Regions from separate parts of the Metabacillus schmidteae genome, predicted to be linked through region 2. Evidence: riboswitches for the same ligand, from Rfam matches in the RefSeq annotation. Region 2 holds a riboswitch; each other region holds the start of a gene.
The links. A riboswitch is a leader RNA that binds a small molecule or an ion and turns the genes downstream of it on or off. The one in region 2 is predicted to bind glycine.
Positions count from the first base shown of each region.

Region 1: another riboswitch for glycine. It lies ahead of glyA (serine hydroxymethyltransferase); the one in region 2 lies ahead of HWV59_RS01060 (amino acid permease).
Region 3: another riboswitch for glycine. It lies ahead of gcvT (glycine cleavage system aminomethyltransferase GcvT); the one in region 2 lies ahead of HWV59_RS01060 (amino acid permease).

Region 1 covers NZ_CAESCH010000001.1:2,644,200-2,648,668, reverse strand. Annotated here, with positions in the region: gene HWV59_RS12665 (serine dehydratase beta chain) at 1-411, opposite strand, end outside; gene glyA (serine hydroxymethyltransferase) at 427-1,677, opposite strand; glycine riboswitch at 1,920-2,021, opposite strand; gene HWV59_RS12655 (BCCT family transporter) at 2,659-4,245, shown strand.
Region 2 covers NZ_CAESCH010000001.1:236,327-240,795, forward strand. Annotated here, with positions in the region: gene HWV59_RS01055 (L-lactate dehydrogenase) at 1-679, opposite strand, end outside; gene HWV59_RS01060 (amino acid permease) at 932-2,281, opposite strand; glycine riboswitch at 2,445-2,524, opposite strand; gene HWV59_RS01065 (helix-turn-helix domain-containing protein) at 2,826-3,644, opposite strand; gene HWV59_RS01070 (hypothetical protein) at 3,930-4,433, shown strand; gene HWV59_RS01075 (hypothetical protein) at 4,437-4,469, shown strand, end outside.
Region 3 covers NZ_CAESCH010000001.1:3,864,267-3,868,735, forward strand. Annotated here, with positions in the region: gene gcvPB (aminomethyl-transferring glycine dehydrogenase subunit GcvPB) at 1-15, opposite strand, end outside; gene gcvPA (aminomethyl-transferring glycine dehydrogenase subunit GcvPA) at 8-1,354, opposite strand; gene gcvT (glycine cleavage system aminomethyltransferase GcvT) at 1,395-2,495, opposite strand; glycine riboswitch at 2,703-2,792, opposite strand; gene HWV59_RS18920 (DEAD/DEAH box helicase) at 3,112-4,469, shown strand, end outside.

The DNA of each region.
Region 1 (4,469 bases), 2.4 Mb from region 2:
GATCATAAAGATTTTTGATATACCGCCCCCAAGGGATACACCGCCAACCTTAACATGGCGATCACCACGCTTCGCTTTTACAACCGTTGTATTTGGATGAGGAAAATAGTCGCAGTGAACGTCAAATTCCAAATCGTACTTTACCCCATACTTTTCTGCTAATTCTAATGATTGTCTAATTCGCAAATCATCTGTTTTTAGCCCAATCAAGCCACCAAGCAATGCTTTATCAGTTCCATGACCTTGATAGGTTTCAGCAAAGGAATCATAAAAAATAATGTTAGCCACTTCGGGACATCCACCAACCAACTCATGAATAAACTTTCCAATTGATACTACTCCTGCTGTATGAGAGCTTGAAGGACCTACCATGATTGGACCAATAATATCAAAACAACTTTGAAATTCCATGATAATCACACTCCCTTAAACATAAATTGATTGTTGAAATAAAGGATAAATACCGCAAATGACTTTCGTTGTTTCTTTAGCTTTTTCAAGCACCGTTTTTTCACCTTTATTTTTTAAAATCTCAGCGATCATTTCACCAATTTTCACCATTTCTTCCCGTTGCATTCCACGAGTTGTTAGTGCAGCAGTTCCCATCCGAATTCCGCTAGTTATAAACGGACTCTCTGGATCATATGGAATCGTGTTTTTGTTAACGGTAATACCTGCTTCTTCCAATAATTTTTCCGCTTCTTTGCCAGTTAAGCCCCATGGGCGAACATCTAATAGGACAATATGGTTATCCGTACCACCAGAAACAAGTGTTGCTCCTTCCCTTATTAATGTTTCACTTAATATCTTTGCATTAGTAATTACTTGCTTAGAGTATTTATAAAAACTAGGCTGTAGTGCTTCATTAAAGGCAACTGCTTTAGCTGCAATGATGTGCATAAGCGGTCCACCCTGAATACCTGGAAAAACAGCCTTATTTACAGCTTTTATGATCTCTTCTTTATTTGTTAAAATAACTCCGCCACGCGGTCCTCTCAAGGTTTTATGTGTTGTGCTTGTTATGACATCTGCATATGGAACTGGTGATGGATGAAGACCCGCAGCAACGAGTCCAGCAATATGTGCCATGTCGACCATAAATTTTGCTCCAACTTGATCTGCAATGCTTTTAAATCGTTTAAAGTCAATCGTTCGTGGATAGGCACTTGCCCCTGCAATTATTAATTTTGGTTTCTCTTTTTCTGCAATGCTTTCAACTTCATCATAATCAATCAAGTGAGTATCTTCTCTTACACCGTAGGACACAATGTCAAACCATTTTCCAGATATGCTGACAGGACTTCCATGTGTTAAGTGACCACCATGGGAGAGATCCATTCCCATCACTTTATCTCCTGGCGTTAGCAATGCATAAAAAACAGCGAGATTTGCTTGTGCTCCCGAATGCGGCTGAACATTAGCATACTTAGATCCAAATAATTCCGTTAGACGCTCAATCGCTACTTGCTCGGCTACATCAACAAACTCACATCCGCCATAATAGCGCTTCTCTGGATATCCTTCTGCATATTTATTTGTCATGATGCTTCCCATAGCTTCTAAGACATCTTCACTAACAAAGTTTTCTGATGCAATTAACTCTAGTGTTTGATGCTGACGGCACTTCTCCTTCTCAATCGCTTCAAAAATGGTAGAATCATTTACGCGCAAACCCATTCTCAATTCCTCCTTGAAGATAGATCAGTTTTCTTTTAGTAATCAGTTACTAATCTATTTTTCTAAGAAAACTGTTTAATACAGGATGCTTCACTACCTTTTTTGTACACAAAAAAGGACAGAAAAGGGTAGCGTAGCGTTAGCTCCCCTTCTCTGTCCTTTTACCTGAGAGTTTAAACTCTAACATTCTTAGAGTCTTCCCCTTTGGTGGCGTCATACCGTATACGCGCTCTCCAGAGTTGCGTCCAGTTGTAGTTCCATCTACCTGAGAGATTTATTCCAAGGGTATTTTTGGAACTTGCTCCTTCGGTGGCGTGTTACTTGCACTCTCCCACAACTGTCATCCGCTCTTATTAAATTTTTGTTATTTTTAGAATAATTTGATAATAAGAAAAAGTCAATCGCAATTTTAAAAATATTGTAAGTCAATTTATTTATACGTTTTAACCATTTACCTCACTCATTTTTCTCACCTATTCGGTAAATAAGAACTCCGCTATCCGATATCTAGATTATAAATCCAGTAATAATAAATTTTAAGTAGTCACTTTAATATCATTTAGTATAAAAAAGTATACTTGTTATATTATTTTGTTTATGTCATGTGTTTATCTGCCAAAATATCCCCATTACTGCTTCGTATAACAAACTTCAATTTCTTATTGTTATTTAGTAAGAAGAAACTATCTACGCAAAAAATTCATCGTTACATTTTCTACCAAATCAATTGTACAGAACCTTTAAACTAATATAAAAATGTAATTAAATATCTCATCTCAAAATAAAGGGAGTTGGCGTTATGTTAATCTTCTATAAATTGTTTTCCTTTTTTTAGCTATTATGATTATTTAAAGAAATTCTGAATTCATACAATTATCTCAACTTCATGTACTAATAATTCTTTACATCAAATGGACTGTTTTATCCGTAACTAAAAAGTAAAATTCCCAAAAAATATCTAAATGAAAAGGAGAGCTATCTATGAAAACCAAGCCTTTATATTTAAACAGCTTATTTTTTATCTCGATTTTACTAACCTGTATCTTTATTATTTGGGGAATCTTTTTCACTGAAAATATGAATACAATTACTTCCGCATTATTTGATGGTACTGTTTCCAACTTAGGATGGATTTATATTTTAGGAGCATTTTTCTTTGTATTATTTTCCTTTTACCTAATGTTCTCAAAGTATGGTAAAATCCGACTCGGTAAGGATGCTGATAAACCTGAATTTTCAACAGGATCCTGGCTTGCGATGTTATTTGGTGCAGGTACAGGAATAGGAATTGTCTATTATGGTGTTGCTGAACCAGTGCTACACTACACCTCACCTCCAGTTGGAGAAGGATATAATGCTGCTGCAGCTGAAAAAGCTATGGAATATTCATTTTTTCATTGGGGGTTACAACCCTGGGGAATATACGCTGTTATAGGGCTGGCATTTGCGTTTTTTCAATTCAAAAAGGGACTACCTGCTTCCGTTAGTTCTGCCTTTTATCCCATCTTAAAAGAAAAAATTCACGGTCCAATAGGAAATATAATTGATATTCTTGCTATTATTGCAACTGTTTTCGGTATAGCAACTTCTTTAGGATTAGGAACTATGCAAATCACTGCCGGTTTAAACCACTTATTCAATATTCCGGATACTCTACCCATTCAGTTGACTGTTATTGGTGTTGCTACAATTCTTTATATGTTATCAATCAGTACCGGAATAGGCCGTGGAATTAAGATCCTGTCAAATACGGCCCTGCTTTTATCTATCGCAATAATGGCTATTATTATCGTTGCAGGTCCAACCACCTCTATTTTTAATACGCTAATAGATTCAACAGGTGGTTATATTAGCAATTGGGTTAATATGAGTTTAGGATTAGTGCCATTCGGAGATGCATCGTGGTTACATGGTTGGACGCTCTTTTACTGGGCATGGTGGATTGCATGGGCACCTTTTGTTGGCTTATTTATTGCTAGAATCTCTAAAGGGAGAACAATTAGTGAATTTATTTTTGGTGTATTAATTGTTCCAACTCTTGGCACTTTTTTATGGTTTTCTGTCTTTGGTGGTTCAGCATTACATATTATTCACAACTTAGGAAACACAGAACTTGCCACAGCTGTCACTTCAAATCTTTCATTATCTATTTTTAACTTCTTTGAGTATTTACCATTTCCTTTACTTTTAAGCATGTTAGGCTTTTTAGTTATAGCAGTATATTATATTACAGTTGCTGATACAGCTACCTATGTTTTAGGAATGCTCTCAGAGAGAGGGAGATTAACACCATCTACTAGCGTTAAAATAACATGGGGAATTATTCAAGCACTGGTTGCTACTGTTTTACTACTAGCCGGTGGATTAGAGGTTCTACAACGATTTTCTATTGTAGTAGCATTCCCTTTCGCTATTATCATGTTTCTAATGTGTTGGTCTTTGTTTATTGAATTAAGAAAAGAAGTTAATATCAATTCAAAGAAGTATTCCTTGGTAAAGGATCGTACAGAGAAACATATTGAGCCTATAACAAGTACAGAAAATAAAACTGGTACTAATTCTTATTAAGTAAGTATCCTATAGGAGGATAGGTATTATAACATCTATCCTTTAAATAATATCCTTTCTTCCTAAACAATATAAACCTTCAATAAAAATCTCCCTTGGATCTCGTAATTTGTCCAAGGGAGAATTTTATATACTTGAATCCTCATCCCCCGTTTTAATTCTTAACCTATAAATAGTATTCCTTTTTCATAAGTTTCTAGTTTCTAAAATTAATATCTATCTAT
Region 2 (4,469 bases):
TGGCACCTTTTGCTTTGATAATCTCATAAGCCGCATCACGCACACTAGCAGCTATCTCTTCCTTTCTCTCCTTTGTTAACCTATCTGCGATTGGTGTTCCAGCAATGTTTGTGCTGCTCCATACAGGAAATTGAGAGTCACCATGCTCTCCAATAATATATCCATGAACACTTATTGCTGCTGTTTTAAACTCTTCTCCTACTATATATCTAAATCTTGCAGAGTCTAAAATGGTCCCTGAACCTATTACTCTTTCTTTAGGCAAACCAGAGAATTTCCAAGTCGCATAAGATAAAATATCGACTGGGTTAGTAGCGACTAAGAAAATACCATTAAAGCCAGAATTCATAATGTTCTCGATAATTGATTTAAATATATTAACATTCTTATTCACAAGATCCAGTCTTGTTTCACCAGGCTTTTGTGCTGCACCCGCACATATAACAACTAGAGCAGCATCCTTACAATCTTTATATGAGCCATATCTAATATTCATTGGACTAAGAGCATAGGTTATACCATGGTTTAAATCCATGACATCTCCCTTGGCTTTTTCTTCGTCCAGATCGACTATGATTAAATCATCGCATAAGCCCTGATTTAATAACGCATAAGCATAACTTGAACCAACAGCACCATTACCTACTAATACAATTTTATTACCTAATGTTATATTCATTCTGATTCCTCCTAACCTACTTTTATATTTGTGAAGTGTTTCACATAAATTGATAAAAATTTTTTTAGAGTTTTTATATAGATAATTTATTTAGGTATGTTTGAATAATTCCACAAATTGATTTTAAAAATAACTCCTCTATCATTTGTGAAGTATTTCACAAATAAAATGTACCATGATTTTTCATTTTGCACAAGTTTACCTGAAAGGAAAAAAGAGAAATCAATTTGATTCCTCTAATGACATTCTTACTTATATTTCTTTCTTTTTGCTCCTATATGAGTACATCATAAATATTAATATAAACCATATAGGTGTCAACAATAATGCAGAACGTGTTTCTTCTGCAAACAGCATAATAATAAGAATTATCACAAAAAGCGTTAGGACAACGTAATTAATAAATGGCGTAAAAGGCGCTTTAAATGTTGATTTTGCATGTAATTGTGGACGTGTTTTTTTATACTTTAAATGTGAAATGACAATAACGCCCCATACCCAAATAAAACAAATGGAACTTATCGTTGATACAATTCCAAAGGCTTGTGCTGGAATCAGTTTACTCAAAAGTGCTCCTACCGATACGACAAGCGTGGAAATCAACAACGCATTACCGGGAACATGATTTTTATTTAGTTTCGCGAAACTGGAGGAAGCCTGGTCATTTTTGCCTAAATTATATAAAATCCGGCTTGTTGAAAACATCCCGCTGTTACATGCAGAAGCAGCTGACGTTAAGACGACAAAATTAATAATACCTGCGGCAATTGGTATCCCAATTAAACTAAATGTTTTTACAAATGGACTTTCATCTGCAGTTAGTTGTGTCCATGGATTGATGCATAACAGAACAATAATCGAGCCAATGTAGAAAAAAAGTATTCTTAAAGGAATCTTATTGATTGCAGATGGAATATTTTTTTTCGGATTCGCAGTCTCCGCTGCTGATACCCCCACTAACTCTACTCCAACAAAAGCAAATAAAACCATTTGAAATGATAATAAGAAACCTGAAATACCGTTAGGGAAAATCCCGCCATGTTCCCAAAGGTTCGTAATAGTCACTGTGCCTGCATCTGTCTTAAATCCTATTATTAGCAAAACAATCCCAATGCCGATTAATAAAAGAATCGTTATAACCTTGATTAAGGCAAACCAAAACTCTAGTTCACCAAAAAGCTTTACCGTTAAAAGATTGAATCCTAACAATACAATCAAACAGATGATGGCAGGTATCCACTGTGGTATATCAAACCAATACTGTACATATACACCAACAGCAATAATATCAGCCATTGCGATCATAATCCAACAAAACCAATATGTCCATCCAGTTACAAATGCTACTCTAGGTCCAAGGTAATCTTCGGCAATGTCTGTAAATGATTGATAACCTGCTTTGGACAACAATAGTTCTCCCAGCGCCCTCATAATAAAAAACACGGCAATACCCATTATTAAATAGGCAAAAATAATAGATGGACCTGCCAGTTGTATCGCCTTACCGGATCCTAAGAATAAACCGGTACCAATTGTGCCTCCAATTGCAATTAATTGAACATGCCTGTTTGCTAAATCCCTCTTTAATTCTTGTTGTGCCAAATCTAACTCCTCCTTAAAAGCTGCACACCATACGATGTAAATCAATGATCAAAAATAACTCATCAAAAAAAGAGATCGGATATCATCCAAATCTCTTGGTCATAAGAATATTAAATAGTATTTGTCCACCTACTAACTATTAGTATGGTTTCAAATAGATATTCTATACTCTCCTGTCCTTTTGCCTGAGATTGTGAATCCTTCGGCGCTACGGAATACCGCAGTCTCTCCAGAAGCTGCTCCTGCTATAGTTTCATCCATAGCGATCATAGCTTGGGTATTTATAAAATTATTTTCAAATAATTTTTAATTTTAATGCTCCTCACATACCTTGTCAACAACAAAAGTATCCTCTCATTCATATTTGATAAGATCCTCCTATTAACTTGCAAAGCACCTATATTATTAAATCTAGCTTTTATGTCCACAGCATCAAAAGGAAAACAAGTTAGTTAGCTAGCTGCTGATAGTTTTAATGTAAAAGGAGAGATAATAGCAAAACAAATAATTTGAATATAATATAAATTACATGTATCTATATATACTACTTATTTTCTAAAGTATATAACAATTCTGCTTTTATGAAGTACTCCATTGCCTCTTTATCAAATTGATTGATCGTCAAAATATGGCCGATCAAGTTACATATCTCACCTCTATAGTGAATTAGTTGATTTGCTTCTAAATAATATAAGACTGTATAACCTACTTCAAGTGCTTTATCATAGCTTTCCATATAATATAAAATAAGAGAATAGTGATAACCGATTCTTGGAAATAGTGTGTAGTCATTTATCTGAGGTGTTTTAGTTGAAAGCATTTCATAGGCTTTTTTGAAAAAGAGGAGTGCATCCTTATACTGCTTTTGTTCTAAATGTATTTGCCCCAGAGTATTTAGAATATCAAAGTCTATTTCATTTACAAAATAGTCTTCTTCTACTAGCTCTTCAAGTAATAGCTTCGCTTCTGAATATTCGCCTTCCCGTTTATACAATAAGATCGCAGTTAACCAAGATCTGTACTTTAAAAGCATTCTCCTTGACGGGCAGGATGTATTACGCTTTTTTATAAGTTGATCAAGTTCATTTAGCACCATTTCTAACGCCAAATAGTCATTGAAATAGATTAGTTCTCTACATAATGCTTTTATTTTGTTCAGCTTCTCATCTTTTTCAAGCAGAAGCTGTTCAAGTTGAATATTTAATCTATTTGCAATCTCATATAAGATATCCAAGCGAGGGACGTGCATATTTTTTTCCAGTCGAAAAATTGTTGATTCATCACATAGATTTTCACACAGCTGCTTTCTTGTTAGTCCCTTTTTCTTTCTATAGTACTTTATTCGATCACCTAAGCTCTTCATTCTTTACCTGTCCCTTCAGAATTTTTGACTCATTCTCCATGATTTATTGCAAATCTTCCTATTTAAATTAACAATTATCCTCACTATAATGACATTGAAACAACAGCTGGAAGGTAGTAAAAACAAATGAATGCTTTAAAGGTGACTTTCCATGGTTTCTAATTACCACCTAAAGCCATATTTACCATTTTTTATTATACAAAAGAATATAAAAAAGGGACATAATTCAGGGAAATCCACAAAAAACACTACTTTATTCCTAGCAAAAGGAGGATCTAATTATCCATGTTAAAAGAACTTGAAATAATTGAAACAGATACTCTCGTTTTTACAGAAATCGTAGCCTTTAAAAAAGAAATCTCCAACCCTATGACAATGAAAAAAGAAATGGACAAGCTTATTGAACGTCTAGGTAAAAAGGGACATACACATTGCAATAAGGTCATTACAAAGGTCATTGGCCGAGATGAAAAAAAGAAAACTATTACTATACAAATCATGGTTCCAATTACTGAATCCCATAATATACAGGGTTTCTTCAAAAAGTATGAATCCTACTTTTTTATCGATCAATATACACTAAAAGAAAGTATTAAGATTTCTATACCAAATGATATGAATGAGTTTAAAAGAGCAGTTGATCAATTTGTAAAATATGCTAAAGCTTCAAATGTGAATGAAATAGACTTAAACAAAAATCACATCATTGAAATTGCAAAGGTGGACATGAATGGAACAGTTGTCGGCTTTGATCTGCACATGGAGAAAACGTATAAGGAGGAAAAGTAAGCTATGTTAAATCTTAATGAAGGCATGCAGTTTATC
Region 3 (4,469 bases), 3.6 Mb from region 2:
ATCTTGATTACTCATTGTCATCCCCCAATTCCATCACAAGTGTGTCGATTTCTTCTTTTGTACGTAGCTCTGTCACGGCAATCAACATATGATGTTTAAATTCAGCATCAACTTTCCCTAAATCAAATCCACCGATAATCCCTTTCTCTAAAAGGCGCTTATTGACCTCGGAAACAGGTTTTGAAAGCTTAATCACAAATTCATTGAATATAGGCTGGTCAAATGGAACTTCTATTCCTGCATTCAAACAAGCTCTTTTTGCATAGTTAGCTTTTTGGATATTTTGAATGGCCATTTCCTTAACACCCTGCTTGCCTAAAGCTGTCATAGCAACTGAAGCTGCAAGGGCGTTTAATGCTTGATTTGAGCAAATATTAGATGTTGCTTTATCACGTCGTATATGCTGTTCACGTGCTTGAAGAGTTAAAACAAATCCGCGTTTTTCATTTTCATCTGTTGTTTGCCCAACAAGTCGACCTGGAACTTTACGGAGTAATTTGTTTGTTACAGCAAAATAGCCGCAATGTGGTCCACCAAAAGCTGTAGGAATTCCAAATGGCTGTGCATCTCCTGCAACAATATCGGCACCAAATGCTCCCGGAGGCGTTAATGCACCTAAAGCAAGAGGGTTGGATGAAACGATAAACATACTTTTTCCAGTATGCGCAATCGGCTCAATCTCTTTTAATGGCTCAATAGAACCAAAGAAGTTTGGATACTGAACTAAAACTGCTGCCACATCTTCATTCATTTCCTGCTTTAATGCCTCTAAATCTGTTACACCATTTTGTACAGGAATCTCAATCACTTCGATATATTGACCCGCTGCATATGTTTTTACTACATCTCGTGTTTCAGGATTTACGGCCTTTGAAACGAGAATTTTTTTCTTTTTTGTTTGTCCAGCTGCAAGCATTGCGGCTTCCGCTAATGCTGTTCCACCATCATACATCGATGAGTTTGCCACATCCATTCCGGTTAGCTCACAAATCATCGTTTGAAATTCAAAAATCGCTTGTAGTTCACCTTGTGAAATCTCAGGTTGATATGGAGTATATGCTGTGTAGAATTCTGATCGAGAAATGACATGATCAACAATAATTGGCATGTAATGATCATAAACCCCTGCACCAAGGAATGACGCGTTCTTGCGTAAATCTTTATTTTTGGCTGCAAGCTGCGATAATTCTTTTAAGAGCTCTGTTTCTGATTTTGCCCGCTTAATCTTGTAATCTCCCTTAAAACGAACGTTCTCAGGAATATCCTGAAACAATTCATCTATTGATTGAACACCAATTGCTTGAAGCATTTCCTGCTTGTCTTGGTCTGTCATTGGTAAATAACGATGATTCATGTCGTGAAATCTCCTCTCAGTTACACATTTAGTTAAACGATTATTTTGATTTTTTATAAAATGGTGTAGCAACCACGGAAGCCTTTAAACGTTTTTTTCTAATTTGAACTTCAACCTCTGTACCCGGCTGTGTAAATTCAGATTTTAGTAGAGCTAAACCAATATTTTTCTTTAAGGTTGGTGACTGTGTTCCAGTTGTCACAACACCTATGACTTCTTCACCAGAAAAAACCTCATAACCATGACGCGGAATACCTTTTTCCAATAACTCAATTCCCACTAACTTACGAGCAGTTCCTTTTTCCTTTTGCTGCAATAAAACCGCTTTTCCATTGAACTCAGCTTCTTTGTTTGTTTTCACTGCAAACCCAATGCCCGCTTCAATTGGGGTAATATCTTTCGAGAGCTCTTGACCATATAAAGGCAATGTTGCTTCAAAACGTAATGTATCTCGCGCACCTAGTCCACATGGAATAACACCTTTACTTTTACCTGCTTCAAGAATGTTTCTCCATAAAGTTGCAGCATCATTCGAATGGCAATATAGCTCAAACCCATCCTCACCTGTATAGCCAGTTCTAGACACTAACACATGAACACCAGCAACTATTTCATCGTTTTTAAACTTAAAAAGCTTGATTTCAGATAGGTTTGTGTCCGTTAGTGTTTGAAGAACTTCTTCTGCAATTGGCCCTTGAAGAGCAAGAAGAGCATATTCATCTGATTTATTTTCAATTGTCACATTTCCACTTTTATTTGCTTTTAGCCACTCAAGATCTTTTTCGATGTTCGAAGCGTTAATAACCAGCAAATAATCATTTTCCTCTTTTTTATAAATGAGTAAATCGTCCACTGTTCCGCCATTTTCATAGCACATAGCCGTATACTGGGCGCCACCTGACTTAAGAAGAGACACATCATTCGTTACAACCTTTTGTAAAAAAGCTAAACTATCTTCACCTCGAACCTCGACCTCACCCATATGTGATACATCAAATAACCCCGCTTTTGTTCGAACGGCTTCATGTTCTTCCTTAATAGAAGTAAATTGAACAGGTAAATCCCAACCTCCAAAATCAATTGTCTTGGCACCATACTCTTTATAAAGATCGTATAAAGGTGTTCGATGTAGTTCTGTCATGTGGACTACTCCTTCCGATATTAAAAAATGCATCAAAAAAAGGACATAACACTCCCATCTACTTGTGGAAGTCTCTGTCCTTTTAACCTGAAAGTTTACCTTATGAGTGCGTGATACTAGTGGCCTTGTAATAAGACATACTATCACCTCATAAAGCTTTCCCCTTTGGTAGTTTACGTGAACACACGCAAACACTCTCCAGAGTCGCGTCAAATAAGAGTCTTTTTGCCTGAGAGATTCACAATTGTTTGCTCCTTCGGCGCTATACTAACCTATAGTCTCTCCCCTTATTCTCATCCGCACATATTTTGTTTTCTTGTTGGCTATACTACTAAAACCTGAATTATGACATTTGACATTTTAAACATTTGCATTTTCAAACGAATGAAAGCGTTAAGCTGACTGAAAGATATGAAAATGATGAACTTTCTTATTAACATCCTACCATGTGTGTATGTTTTCGACAATCCTTTTTTATCTTAACATTAAAAAATATTTCTATATTGAATGTTCGGTTTTTGTCGTTATCAGTCTTTTTTATATGTTATTTTCACTTATTCTACGAAAAATCATGAACAATCATAAAAGTCATTTTCATGAAAGGAATGTCTTTACAATGAACATCAAGACGAACTTCTTTTTCTCCTGGCAGGAGGGATTTCTAGAAAAACTAAACAATGATGGACCGTGGTCAAATTGGGAGCTTTACAAGCTTGCATATGAAGTTCAAAAGAATACACAAGTTCCTTCTTTTGAAGGCTTACAAGCCCCAAAACACTTGCCACACTTTACACCTCTACCTCATCAACTAGAAGTAGCGCAAAGAGTCGTCGAAAAAATGAACGGTAAAGCGATCCTTGCTGATGAGGTTGGTTTGGGAAAAACAATTGAGGCTGGTCTCATTTTAAAAGAATATATGATTCGGGGACTGGTCAAAAAAGTACTTATTCTCGTCCCGGCATCACTTGTATCACAATGGGCCCGTGAATTAATTGAAAAATTCTTTATTCCTGCTGTAGAACAAAAGAAAAGTTATGTATGGGAAGCATGTGATGTTGTTGTGTCCTCTATTGATACAGCGAAAAGAAGCCCACATCGTGACATTGTCTATAACCAGAACTATGATCTCGTCATAATTGATGAAGCTCACAAGCTTAAAAATAATAAAACAAAAAACTATGAATTTGTTCAAAATTTAAAAAAGAAATATTGTTTACTATTAACAGCAACACCAGTTCAAAACAGAGTAGAAGAAATTTTCAACTTAGTATCATTATTAAAACCAGGCCATCTTGGAAACGAAGCCTATTTTTCAGATGTGTTTTCAGCGAAGGAACGTTCAATTGAGGACCATGAGCAATTACGTGAGCTCATTAATAAAGTTATGATTAGAAATCGGCGCGGTGACACAGGTATTGAATGGCCAAAGCGTATTGTTGAAACAGTGCCAATCGAATTTTCAGAAACAGAACAACATCTTTATGACACCATTTCTGCTCTTAAGTCATCATCACAATATGCTGCAAACACCTTCTCTATTATGACCTTACAACGGGAAGCTTGCAGTAGTCGTGAAGCTGTCTATATGACTCTTAAAAAGATGCTTGACTTGCCTGAAGAAGAGGAAGCTGTTTTGCCAAATGATGTCATCAAAGAAATTATGATGGCCATTGACGGTGTTACGCAAAACTCAAAAGCATTAAAAGTAGTAGAGTTAATCAAAGAACTTGATGATAAAGTCATTATTTTCACTGAATATCGAGCAACTCAATTTTATTTACAATGGTTTCTTCAGCAGCATGGCATTACGTCCGTTCCATTTCGTGGTGGCTTTAAAAGAGGAAAAAAAGATTGGATGAAAGAACTCTTTAAAAATCGCGTACAAGTACTCATAGCGACAGAAGCTGGCGGTGAAGGAATCAACCTTCAATTTTGTCATAATATTATCAATTATGATTTACCATGGAATCCAAT